2 regions of the Janthinobacterium sp. GMG1 genome follow, and region 1 is predicted to be linked to the other one. Evidence: predicted binding sites of a transcription regulator. Region 1 holds the regulator's gene; the other holds the start of a gene.
The links. Region 1 encodes LexA, which represses DNA repair genes until DNA is damaged. Its sites were predicted from a motif close to ACTGTATNNNNATACAGT; they were not measured.

Region 1 (6,150 bases):
ATTGGACCGTTACGTTGTTTACCGATGATGATTTCGGCCGTTCCCTTGTCTGGCGAGTCGGGGTTATACACCTCGTCGCGGTAAATGAACAGGATCACGTCGGCATCCTGCTCAATAGCGCCCGATTCGCGCAAGTCGGACATGACGGGGCGTTTGTTCGGGCGTTGCTCCAGCGAGCGGTTCAGCTGGGACAGCGCGATCACGGGGCAACCGAGTTCTTTCGCCAGGCCTTTCAAGCCCCGTGAAATCTCGGAAATCTCCGTGGCGCGGTTGTCGCCCGGCGTATTGGCCGACATCAGCTGCAAGTAATCGACGATGATCAGGCCCAGCTTGCCGCATTGACGCGACAAACGGCGCGAACGGGCGCGCAATTCGATGGAATTGAGCGCCGGCGTTTCATCGATGTACAACTGCGCGTCGTTCATCTTCTGGATCGCATTCGTCAGGCGCGGCCAGTCTTCGTCGTTCAGGCGGCCCGTGCGCAGGCGGTGCTGGTCGAGCTGTCCGACGGAGCCGAGCATACGCATGGCCAGCTGGGCGCCACCCATCTCCATCGAGAACACGGCCACGGGCAAGCCGCTGTCGATGGCCACGTTTTCGCCGATGTTGACGGAAAACGCCGTCTTGCCCATCGAAGGACGGCCCGCCACGATCACCAGGTCGCCCGGCTGCAGACCGGAGGTCATGCGGTCGAGGTCGATGAAACCGGTGGGCACGCCCGTGATTTCACTCTGGTTGTCGCGGCTGTACAGTTCGTCGATGCGCTCGACCACCTGCGTCAGCAGGGGCTGGATGGCGGTCCAGCCCTGGGCGCCGCGTGCGCCTTCTTCGGCGATGGCGAAAATCTTCGATTCGGCCTCGTCAAGCATCTGCTTGACTTCCTTGCCTTGCGGGCTGAAGGCCGTGCCGGAGATATCGTCGGCGACGGTGATGAGTTTGCGCAGCACGCCGCGGTCGCGCACGATCTCGGCGTAACGCCGGATGTTCGCAGCCGATGGCGTGTTTTGCGCCATGGCGTTCAGATAAGCGAGTCCGCCCACATCATCGGCCTTGCCGAGCTGGGTCAGGGTTTCAAAAACAGTAATGACATCGGCTGGCTTGGAAGCGTTAACCATCTTGACGATTTGCTCGAAGATGATGCGATGGTCATAGCGATAGAAATCCTCCGCATGCATGAAGTCGGCGATGCGGTCATACGCGGCATTGTCGCGCAGCAGACCACCGATAACGGATTGTTCTGCTTCGATCGAATGCGGCGGAATACGGAGGGAATCCAGTTGCGGATCAGAGGGGGCGTTCATGGCGCGAATTATACCCGCTTCGGCGTGCTGGCAAAAATAAAGGGCTGAAATTGAGCGAAAAAAAGGCCACAAAAAAGCCGGGCGAACCCGGCTTTTCATAGTGCGGCAATGCCTGCGGGCCAGGCCCGCAGACGATTACGCGTTCGCGTCTGGAACGACAGCGATAACAACTTCCACAACCACGTCGGTGTGCAGAGCAACCGAAACGTTGTGCTCGCCAACGATCTTCAGCGGGCCGGTAGGCATGCGGATTTGTGCTTTTTCAACAGCAAAACCTTGCTTGGTCAGCGCTTCAGCGATGTCGAAGTTGGTGACGGAACCGAACAGACGGCCATCAACACCAGCTTTTTGAGCAACTTGAACGGTCAGACCGCTCAGTTTTTCGCCCTGGGCTTGCGATGCGGCCAGTTTGGCGGCAGCAGCTTTTTCCAGTTCGGCGCGCTTGACTTCGAATTCAGCCACAGCGGTTGCCGTAGCACGACGTGCCAGGCGTTGCGGGATCAGGAAGTTACGTGCGTAACCGTCTTTGACTTTGACGACTTCGCCGAGGTTACCGACGTTAACAACTTTTTCTAACAGAATGATTTGCATAGTTCTTCTCCAGGAATATCTGACCGATTAAGCGTGGTGCAGATCGGTGTATGGCAGCAGCGCGAGGAAGCGAGCGCGCTTGATTGCGGTGTCAACTTGGCGCTGGTAGTGCGCTTTGGTACCGGTCAGGCGTGCTGGCATGATCTTGCCGTTTTCTTGGACGAAGTCTTTCAGCGTGTCGACGTCTTTGTAGTCGACTTGCTCAACGTGAGCTGCGGTGAAGCGGCAGAACTTCTTGCGTTTGAACAACGGGTTTTGCTGTTTGCGTTTTTCTTTAAGCTTGAGCTTATTTTTGTCGAACTTTTTACCGAATGCCATGTCAGGCTCCTGTATCTAAAATGCGCTAGTCAAAATTGACTGCACTAAAATCAATGATGTGAAACACCAAACTCTTGCTGTTGCGGCTCTTCCTGGCCAGGAAACCCGTGAACTGATACACCCCGCCCAAGCTTGCCTGACTGAACCGGCCTGAGATTTCGCCAGCGGCTAGCGCGGCAACATCAAACTCGGTCAAACGGGCAATCCCTGCTTCCATCTGCTGCGAACTGTGTTGCAATACTGCATTCACAATCGGCAGCCCTGCCGGGGTATAGCGCAATATTTCGCGCTCGGCAATGATGGCGGTGACTTGTAGCTGGTTCAGCGCACGATCCTGGTCAAGAATTAAGCTGCTGCTGCGGCTGCGGCTGGAGCGGCTGCTGGTGCTTCGGTGCGGTGGCTTTTGGCCGCGTCTTCGCGTTGTACCGATTTCATCATCGGCGAAGGAGCTGTTTCAGCTTTCTTCATTTTAACGGTCAGGTGACGCAACACGGCATCATTGAATTTGAATGCTGTTTCCAACTCGACCAGGGTCTCGTTGTCGCATTCGATGTTCAGGCAGATGTAGTGTGCTTTAGGCAGCTTTTGGATCGAGTAAGCCATTTGACGGCGGCCCCAATCTTCCACGCGGTGAACCGAACCGCCGCGGGTGGTTACGCTGGCTTTGTAGCGTTCGATCATCGCGGGCACTTGCTCGCTTTGGTCCGGATGGACGATAAAGACTATTTCATAATGACGCATGCAAACTCCTTCAGGTCGGATTGATAATCGCCCACCCCGGCGTCAAGACGGGTGTGGGAAGGTCAGCCGAAGATTATAACCGCCTTTTGCAAACGTTTCAATCATTCCTTCCACCAGCACCCGAAAAGCCCGTGCGCCAGCGTGCTTTCGGCCCATGGACAAGTATTTCTTGCGAAATTCGCCGAAAACACGGAAATCCCCTTGCATAGTGGGCGATACTGTACAAAAATACAGACTGTTCATATAGACAGCATTTTAGTATGCACCCACCGCTCATGATCAAGCTGACAGCACGACAAGAACAAATCCTGAACCTGATCAAGGACGCGATTGAAAACACGGGCTTTCCTCCCACCCGTGCGGAAATCGCCAATGAACTGGGTTTCAAATCGGCCAATGCGGCCGAAGAGCATTTGCAGGCCCTGGCCCGCAAGGGCGCGATCGAGATTTCGCCCGGCACCTCGCGCGGCATCCGCCTGATCGGCGCCGCCGCTGAAGCGGCGCCATCGAAAGTGCCGGCAGCGCTGCTGATGTCGCTGCCGCTGATCGGCCGGGTGGCGGCCGGTTCGCCCATCCTGGCGCAGGAAAACCTGGAAGCGAGCTACAACGTCGATCCGGCCCTGTTCTCGGCCAAACCCGACTTCCTGCTGAAGGTGCGCGGCTGGTCCATGCGCGACGCCGGCATCATGGATGGCGATTTATTGGCCGTCAAGAAGGTCGACAGCGCCAAGAATGGCCAGATCGTCGTCGCCCGCATCGGCGACGAAGTCACCGTCAAACGCTACAAGAAGACGGGTTCCGTCATCGAACTGCTGCCGGAAAACCCCGACTTCAAGGTGATTACCGTGTCGCCGGAAGACGAGTTTGCATTGGAAGGTTTGGCTGTCGGACTGATGCGCAGCTGGCATTGACAAGCACGCCTTTGCAGGGCGCGCGGTTGGCGCCAGTTGCTGTTGGCGCCAACACTTCGAGCAAGATGGCGCGAGAATTACCGGCTGCCGCCGGGAGTCGCGACAACCACCGGCGGGCGGCGCTCCGCAGGCATCTTGGACGACGGGCGCCGGCCATCACTATCAAAAGCGGCGGTATCCACCGCCTTCTTGGCGGATTCGGCAAGCACATACGCTTCCGTCCTGGCTTGCCACGCCGCTCTTTTGGCTTCGGTCTGAGTCGCCTTTTGATTGGCTTCTGCACTGACCACAGTATAGGCCTTCTCCATCAACGCCTTTGCTTGCGTAAATTCCTGCTCATTCATCAAACGTTCAATGTCTGGGGGAATGTTTTTGCCAGGCGGCAATGACGCGTTGAGATTTTTGACAAAACCATTGTAGCAGGCGCTCCAAGCGTCGAGTCCTTCCTGCACCGCCATGATCTGGCGCTTGGTCTGCGACATCTCCGGCACCACCGGCTCCACACAGTTAAACTTGCTCAGGGAAATGTCAGCGCCCTTGTAATCGCGCGCATAGAAATCGATATCCGCACGGCGTGCGGCGCGCTGCCGGATCAGATCGAGCGCAGCATCCGCTTGCTTGTTGCCGCCGGTGGAGGACTTCTGAAACCATTCCCTGGCCGCGCTGACGTCACTGGTTACACCCTCACCATACAAATACATTTCGCCAAGATGGAACTGCGCTTCGGCATTACCAGCTGAAGCGAGCTTGTTATATAAACTCAGCGCCTGGGTATAGGATTGCGCTTCGAGCAAGCGATTTGCATCCGATAAATCATCGGCATACGCGCCGTAAGAAAACAGCATCGCAACAACAAATGTAAGTTTCTGCATGATCACCCTCTTGTAAAAGACTTATATTTATCAAATAAGACACAAATGTAAGCCCTTTCCAGGAAAAAGTGAATAATTATTATGCGCTCAATGCCGAACTGAAATCTTCCAGCAGGTCAGCCTCGTCTTCGATACCCACCGACACGCGTATCAGCGATTCGGCGATGCCCATGCTGGCGCGGCGCTCGGCGCCCATCTCGTAGAAAATCGTATGGGCGACGGGAATCACCAAGGTGCGCGTGTCGCCGAGGTTGCTCGCTGGAATAGCAAGATTGAGACGATTGAGGAAATCGAAGCAGTCGATGCCATCTTTCAGCTCAAAGCTGAACAGCGAGCCATAGCTGCGGAACAAATCCGTCGCCAGCGCGTGCTGCGGGTGCGACGCCAAGCCCGGGTAATGCACGGCCGCTACGCGCGGATCGGCGGCAAGCATGGTGGCCAGCGCCAGGGCGTTCGAGCAGGTGCGATCCATGCGCAAGGCCATGGTTTCCGCGCCGACGGCGATGTGGTGCGCCGCTTCCGGACCCAGCGAGGCGCCGAAATCGCGCAAGGCCTTGGCGCGGATTTGCGCAATGCCCCATTGTGCCGGTGCCGCCTTTTTATAATTCTCAAAGATGTTCGGATACCGCGTCCAGTCGAACACGCCCGTGTCCGTCAAGCTGCCGCCCAGCGCATTGCCGTGACCGCCAATCGATTTCGTCAGCGCATTGACGACCAAGCCCGCGCCCACCGCTTTCGGACGGAACAGGTATGGCGTCGTCATGGTGTTGTCGACGATGTACAAAATACCCTTCTCGCGGCACAAGTCACCGATTTTTGCCAGGTCGGCGATCTGCGTGCGCGGATTGGCGATGGTTTCGACAAACACGATGCGCGTGGCCGGCGTGATGGCGGCCGCCACATTGGCCACGTCGGTGGCGTCGACAAACGACACGGCGATGCCCTGCCCCGTCACCGTTTGCCACAGGCTGTTGGTGTTGCCGAACAAAAAGGCCGACGACACGACGTGATCACCGGCGCGCAGCAAGGATTGCACCACGGCGCCGATGGCGCCCATGCCGGTGGCGAAGCACAGGGTCGCCACGCCGTCTTCCATCTTGTTGACCTTGTCTTCCAGCGCGGAGACAGTCGGGTTGCCCTGGCGGCCATAGCGGAAACCCGGCTCCTTGCCCTGGAACACGGAAGCGAGCTGGCGCGCATCGGCGTAACCGAAAGCAACGGAAGTGTGCACGGGCTTGTGCAGGGAGCCGTGCTCGATGCCCTTGCGGCGGTCGTTATGCAGGATGGTGGTGGTAAAGCCGTAGTTTTTTTTATCGTTCATGATCGCAAAGAAAAAAAAGCCCGGCATCGGCCGGGCAGGTACTTATGCTTCTGTCGTCGCCAGGTTCAGGTTCAGCTGGGAACGCGGCGTATCTT
Region 2 (6,150 bases), on a different contig from region 1:
TCGGCCGTATCGGCGTCTTCGTTGACGACCACGAGTTTTTCGCGCGGGGTCATCTTGGCGGAAGCTTCCGCGTCGAGTTCCTTTTCAAAGCGCAAATCGCGGTTGGTGATGATGCCGACGACTTCCTTGCCTTTGACGACAGGGAAACCGCTGATGCCATATTGCTCCGTCAGGGCGATCACGTCGCGGATTTTCATTTCCGGCGGAATCGTGATCGGATCACGCAACACGCCAGCTTCGAAACGCTTTACGCGGGCCACTTCACGTGCCTGGTCCTTCGGATTCAAATTCTTGTGGATGATGCCGATGCCGCCTTCCTGGGCCATCGCGATGGCCAGACGGGCTTCCGTCACCGTATCCATGGCTGCGGACAGCAAGGGAATATTCAGGGTGATATTGCGGGTCAGGCGAGTTTTGAGGGACGTATCGGCGGGCAGAACGTTGGAGTAGGCTGGGACGAGCAGCACGTCATCGAATGTGAGTGCTTTTTGAAGTAGACGCATAGCATTTCCTATTGGCGCAAAAGCAGATTATACAGAAATTCTTGCCTCTTGTCTTAAACATTCTCAAACCTCTGTAGACATAGTGGGAATGCCATTTCCGCTTCTGTATAAATGTCTGGAAAAGTCTGGAAATGTCTACGTTTTCGCCCAAATTTCGCCCCTGTTTTGGCGGCTTCTTCGCCTCTTTCTGAGGCTGCACAAGATCGGGTAGGTAGGCACCCAACATAATAGAAGGCACCGCCATCTGTAAGCATAACCCAAATGGAAAGATTGCAATGAAGCTCGCGCTGGGCGCCCTCCTCTTGCTTACACTGTGCAGTTGCAAGTCCAGCGGCATTGCCCAACACCGCGGCGGCGATCTGATGGGACTGGACAGCTTCGCACTCGCCTCCCGCTACGGCACGCCCGCCAGCTATCAACATCAGGGCGAATACCTGCAACTGAACTATGGCAGCACGGCAGTCGGCTGCCAAGTCATCGTGCTGGTCGACCAGCAACAGCGCGTAGCCGGCTGGGCATCCGCCGGACGATCTTGCCCGGCACGCTGACTGGCTACATTCATGTGGATGGAGGCATCGAGACGGTGCAAGGCTCGCCATCCAGCTGCACCCGAAGCGAGGCACGGATCAGCCCAGACATGTCGACACGCGGACCCAGGCTCCGCTCCAGCTCGTCTGCGGTCGCCGCTATCTCACGAAGGCGCCGCACTTCCCACAGCACCGCCCGCATATCGGGCGAGTCGCTGCGCTCCTGAATCTCTTTAAGCTGCTCGATGCTGAGGGGCTTTCGAAACTTACTCATTGCACATCACTCCCTTGAACTCGCCTACCGGCCTACTTCGCCAGCACTTTCGGCAACTCGGTCCAGCTGGTGGTATAGCGTGGCGTGCGGTTCTCGGACAACATTGCCCAGCGCCTGACCAGGCCCGCCGATCCCAAGTGCACAGTATCCCGGCCGAACCGTTCATTCAGCGCGTCCAGAGCAGCCATGGTGGCCACTGACCGAGCCCGGTCCTGCCCCGCATCAAATAAGACGCCCTGGCGCCGCGTATCCGGCTGCAGGTCCATCAGCATGATCCCGGCCTTCTTGTATTTGAACCCCTCGCGAAAGATCATGGCCAGGCCCTGCAGCGCGGCGCCCGCCAGAACACGGTTATCAGCACTGGGCTCCACCAAGGGGATGGTGATGCCGTTGCTGTATTGCTCGTCCCGCTCCCGGAATCTGTTCGTTTGCACGAAAACATGGACAGCACCGCACAGGGAATGCTGACCGCGCAGCTTCTCGCCGGCGCGCGCGGCATAGGTCGATATCGATTCGCCCAGCTCGGCCGCTGTGATGACCATGGTGCCAAAGGAGCGCGACGACACAATCTCCTTGCGCGGCGCCACCTCCTCCAACTCCAGGCAGGATATTCCACGCAGCTCGTTGCACGTGCGCTCGAGCACGACGCCGAAATGTGCCCGCATGGTGCTCGGTGGCGCGTCTTTCAAGTCCTGCACGGTGTTGATGCCCATGGCGCGCAGCTTGGCACTGATGCGGCGGCCGACGCCCCATACCTCGCCGACTTCGATGCGCTGCAACAGCCAGGCGGTCCGGGCGTCCGACATGGTCGTGAAGTCGGCAACGCTGTTGAATAGCGGAAATTTCTTTGCCACGTGGTTAGCTAGCTTGGCCAGTGTCTTCGACTGGCCCACACCCACGCAAACGGGTAGGCTGGTCCACTGCGCCACCTTGGCGCGAATATCTTGCCCCATGGCGGTTGGGGATGTCCACAGGCCGCCCAAGCCGTTCAGGCTGAGAAACGATTCGTCGATCGAGTAGACCTCGACATTGGGGCTGTAGGTCCGCAGGATGGTCATGATGCGGTTGCTCATGTCCGCGTACAGGGTGTAATTGGAGGAAAGGCCCACTATTCCGTGCTGGCGCGCCAGGTCGCGCATCTGGAACCAGGGTGCGCCCATCGGCACGCCCAATGCCTTGACCTCGTTCGACCTGGCCACGGCGCAGCCATCGTTATTGGAAAGCACTACCACCGGGCGGTCGCGCAAGCGTGGATTGAAGGCACGCTCGCAGCTGACGTACATATTGTTCACGTCGACAAGCGCAAAAATCTGCTTGGTCGGGTCGCCCATGTCACACCCGGAGCTTTCGCACGACGCCAGTCACTACGCCCCATATCTGCAGCTCGCTACCTTCGGCCAGGCAGATCGACTTGTACGCAGGGTTGTCCGGACGCAGCTCTACCGTGCCCCGCTGGCAATAAAGGCGCTTGAGGGTGTATTCGGAATCGATCACCGCAATGACAATATGACCGTGAAGTGGTGAAACGGAGCGGTCGACTACCACCTTGTCGCCGTGAAGGATGCCGGCGTCGCGCATCGAGTCGCCTTCGACCGTGAAAAAGAACGAGGCTGCCTTATGCTGCACCAGCAGTGCATTCAGGTCTAGGCCATCTTCCGTATAGTCGGCGGCCGGCGACGGGAACCCGGCGGATATCCGATGGGAAATTTCCGGCCGCGCACTGGGAATTGGGTACTGCGCAAGCGGTAAAGGCACCTGCAATACACCTGGCTGGAAAAGTTGAAGTATTGCTAATGTTGCATTCATGATTGGCTCACATACTGTGTTTTTATACAGTATATCTATCGAAGTAAGAAACAGGAAGGATAAAATTGTTTCTAAAAAAGTGAGCCTTGCTGCACAGTATCAGGCTTCGCCAGTGGTTTTGCTCTTGTTTGAAGGGCAAGGGATCAGGCTGCGCGATGAGGAAGTCAACAGGACACCGCTGACAAATTCGCTTCGCACTCCATCGAGCCATCGAGCCAGTTCAATGAGGACAACCAATAGGAAATTTTTAACCTACACGAAGGATGAAAGACGTAATATACAGTCTTAATCCAACAAACCTCACCCATAAGACCAATTCGATTCCGCGCCTTATGGCACGACTCCATAATAGAAATGGATGGCATGACCATGGAGTATTACTAAAGAATGGAAGTTACGTAATAATTTATACTTTGTTTTTCATCTAAAAATATCAAAAAAGTGAAATAAATCATGGCACATTCGAATCCATTCTTCCCATTTCATTCTGAAAGTGATCGCGACTATAATGCGTGGCTTGGCCTTTATGTCAGAAACTCGTCATCATTAGAATGCTGCCTATATGACATAATTATTATCCTAGACCGCCAAAATATTACACCAAAGATAGAACCCAATAAACCCATTTCTTTTACCAAAAAACTAAAATTAATAAGGGTGGCTTTCTCTACCACCCGATCACTTTCTCATGAAAAAGAAGAAATGATTGCAATTTTAGAATTCGCAAAAAAAGAATCGTTTTTCCGGCATGACTTGGTCCATGGTATAAATGCTCAATTTCTTAAGGTCGATCCTTTGCATACCCTAATGTGGCGACCCGAGCTTATCGGAATTAATCCAGCAGCAAGTGACCTACTCCACGTAACTCAGCCCGACCTAGAAGAGCACTACCATGAAGTCAGCATGGCTATTCATGCGCTACTTGGCGTGTGCCACCGACTCATGGATAAATACGACAAAAAATAGTCGATAAATATCCAGCATACTTGTAGCACAATCCATAAATATCAAAAAATTCACAAAGATACCATGCAAAAAAAACCACACTACATCTCAATTGCCGAAGTATTTCTGAATCAAATTTCAAGAGCAATAGAGCACCGAGCCCCGGAAATTCAAGACGGTCTGGACCGCATGAACAAGTGGCTGGAAAATCACAGACCAGCGGTTCAAAAGGGTGTGGAGTTCCTTCAGAATATCAACAAAATAGACTGGGATGAGGCAATTCGAAGATTAAATGCAATACCTGATCTTTCAAAAAAATCCATGATTTTTTTGCTTTCCAAAGGTTGGTTTTTTGGCTGGTATGACTCCTTATCAGATCTGCTAACTCTGATAGAAAAACTCGATTCAATTGCCCCGAAAGACGTCGACGAATTAATGGCGAAATACTATCGAAATAATATTGATTCTGTTGAGCTAAAACTAATTCAACGATATCCGAAGAGATCAGAGGCAATCTCTGCAGCATTTATGGCTCACAAAAATCTTGGAGATGTCGGGTACTTTCTTTCGATACCAGTATTCATCGCTCAAGCGGATGGCTTACTATCTGAAATATTAAAAATTGAATCCCCTCTGAGTACACATAAACCAACGAAAGAAATGAAAGCCATGCTCGCCCTTCGGCCGGCACTCGACAGTGACCAGGAGCTCTCTGATCTTCTTCATCCGTTTCTTATTATGCTTGATTCTGACCTCCTGAAAAGTAAATCGAAACGTGATAAAGAAATGATTCAAACAGGAGAGGCTTTCATAGGCCTTAATCGTCATCAGGTTATGCACGGGGAGTGCTCCAATTATGGCAGTGAAATTAACAGCCTGAAGGCATTTTCTTTTTTAGCATTTATTGGATTACATCTACCAATGATGCTGGAAGATAAAAATATTACTATACCTAAAACATAACAGTTTATCCGAACGAATAAATTACATATTTCAATCACCGTAGAATTATTAGATCATTAGGCTACAGGCATCCGTAAATAATTGCCTCCAGTTCCACTTCATACTTCCGGCCGCGCGGCCAGTCCCGCGCGAGTGCCAGAACAATCTCGCCGTCCGTAGCTGCTAGCACCAACTGGTCGAATTCGTAGACCGGACGCGTCGGCACCTCCTTTACGCATGGGTTGAAGACGGGAACGTCCACCCGCTGCGGCGCTGGTGGCGCGCTGGCGCAGCCGACCAGCAGCGCCGCCAGAATAATTTTAGGAATAATTTGTCGCGCCATCTGGTGTTTCATCGTAGGTCCTCCAGCATCTGCCTAACGGCCGGCATGGCCTCGTCGCAGGTCGCGGCGCGTGAGGCAGCGATCTGCGCCAGTGCGGCGTCATACTTCTTGCCCTTGGCAGCGGCGGCCGCCTGCGCCGCAGCACCGCGCTCCTGCGCCGCCTGGGTTGCCTTGGCCATGCCATCGATGGCGCGGTTTTGCTCAGTAATCGAGCTGCGCAGCTGCGCGCTAACGCCTTGCTCCTGCACCAGCGCAGCGCGCGCGGCGTCACGATCACCAGCAGCCAGCCACCAGCCGGTGCAGGTTGAGCTGGCCACCAGCAGCAGCGCGACGGCCAGGATGACAGCGGCCGCCTTCCAGGTGCCCCTGACGGCGGCGCCCGACAAACTGCCCAGGGCGCTCATACGATATCTGCCACGTAGCTGACACCATTGCCGGCAAACTTGGCCGTCAGCACCTGGCGACGCGGCGTGCCAGCCGACAACCCGATATGCACCCACGTGCCCTCGTAGATCAGCTGATCGAAGACAATATCGCTTTGCCGGATCAGCAATGCCAGCGCCTTGGGCGCCAGCTTGGCCGTGCTGATATCGGCGGCCAGGCCCAACATATGCGCGCTATTGGACGCGCCGCCCACGGCCTTGTTGAGCACGGGCGAGCGGTAGCCGCTGGAAATGGCGATGGGCGCACCGACCAGCGTGCGCACCTGCTCGAGCAGCGTGGCCAAGCGCGTGAGGTTGGCGATGATGGCAGGCGCCGGCGCGTTGTCGATGCCCTTGCGGGTCGCCACCTGCGAGCCGACCAGTTCGG

Region 2: a site for LexA is predicted at 3,124-3,141, ahead of SJI03_RS11035 (translesion error-prone DNA polymerase V autoproteolytic subunit). Genes of this name have one in related genera too.

What each region holds. Positions count from the first base shown of each region.
Region 1 covers NZ_JAXQNT010000008.1:187,782-193,931, reverse strand. The annotation lists gene SJI03_RS21130 (replicative DNA helicase) at 1-1,301, opposite strand, end outside; gene rplI (50S ribosomal protein L9) at 1,437-1,892, opposite strand; gene rpsR (30S ribosomal protein S18) at 1,920-2,210, opposite strand; gene priB (primosomal replication protein N) at 2,236-2,535, opposite strand; gene rpsF (30S ribosomal protein S6) at 2,556-2,951, opposite strand; gene lexA (transcriptional repressor LexA) at 3,227-3,862, shown strand; gene SJI03_RS21100 (sel1 repeat family protein) at 3,940-4,734, opposite strand; gene SJI03_RS21095 (cystathionine gamma-synthase family protein) at 4,814-6,055, opposite strand; gene purF (amidophosphoribosyltransferase) at 6,098-6,150, opposite strand, start outside.
Region 2 covers NZ_JAXQNT010000003.1:526,792-532,941, forward strand. The annotation lists gene guaB (IMP dehydrogenase) at 1-503, opposite strand, end outside; gene SJI03_RS11025 (hypothetical protein) at 779-1,051, shown strand; gene SJI03_RS11030 (Y-family DNA polymerase) at 1,337-2,635, opposite strand; gene SJI03_RS11035 (translesion error-prone DNA polymerase V autoproteolytic subunit) at 2,637-3,110, opposite strand; gene SJI03_RS11040 (hypothetical protein) at 3,564-4,076, shown strand; gene SJI03_RS11045 (hypothetical protein) at 4,140-5,018, shown strand; gene SJI03_RS11050 (hypothetical protein) at 5,080-5,352, opposite strand; gene SJI03_RS11055 (hypothetical protein) at 5,349-5,744, opposite strand; gene SJI03_RS11060 (D-Ala-D-Ala carboxypeptidase family metallohydrolase) at 5,741-6,150, opposite strand, start outside.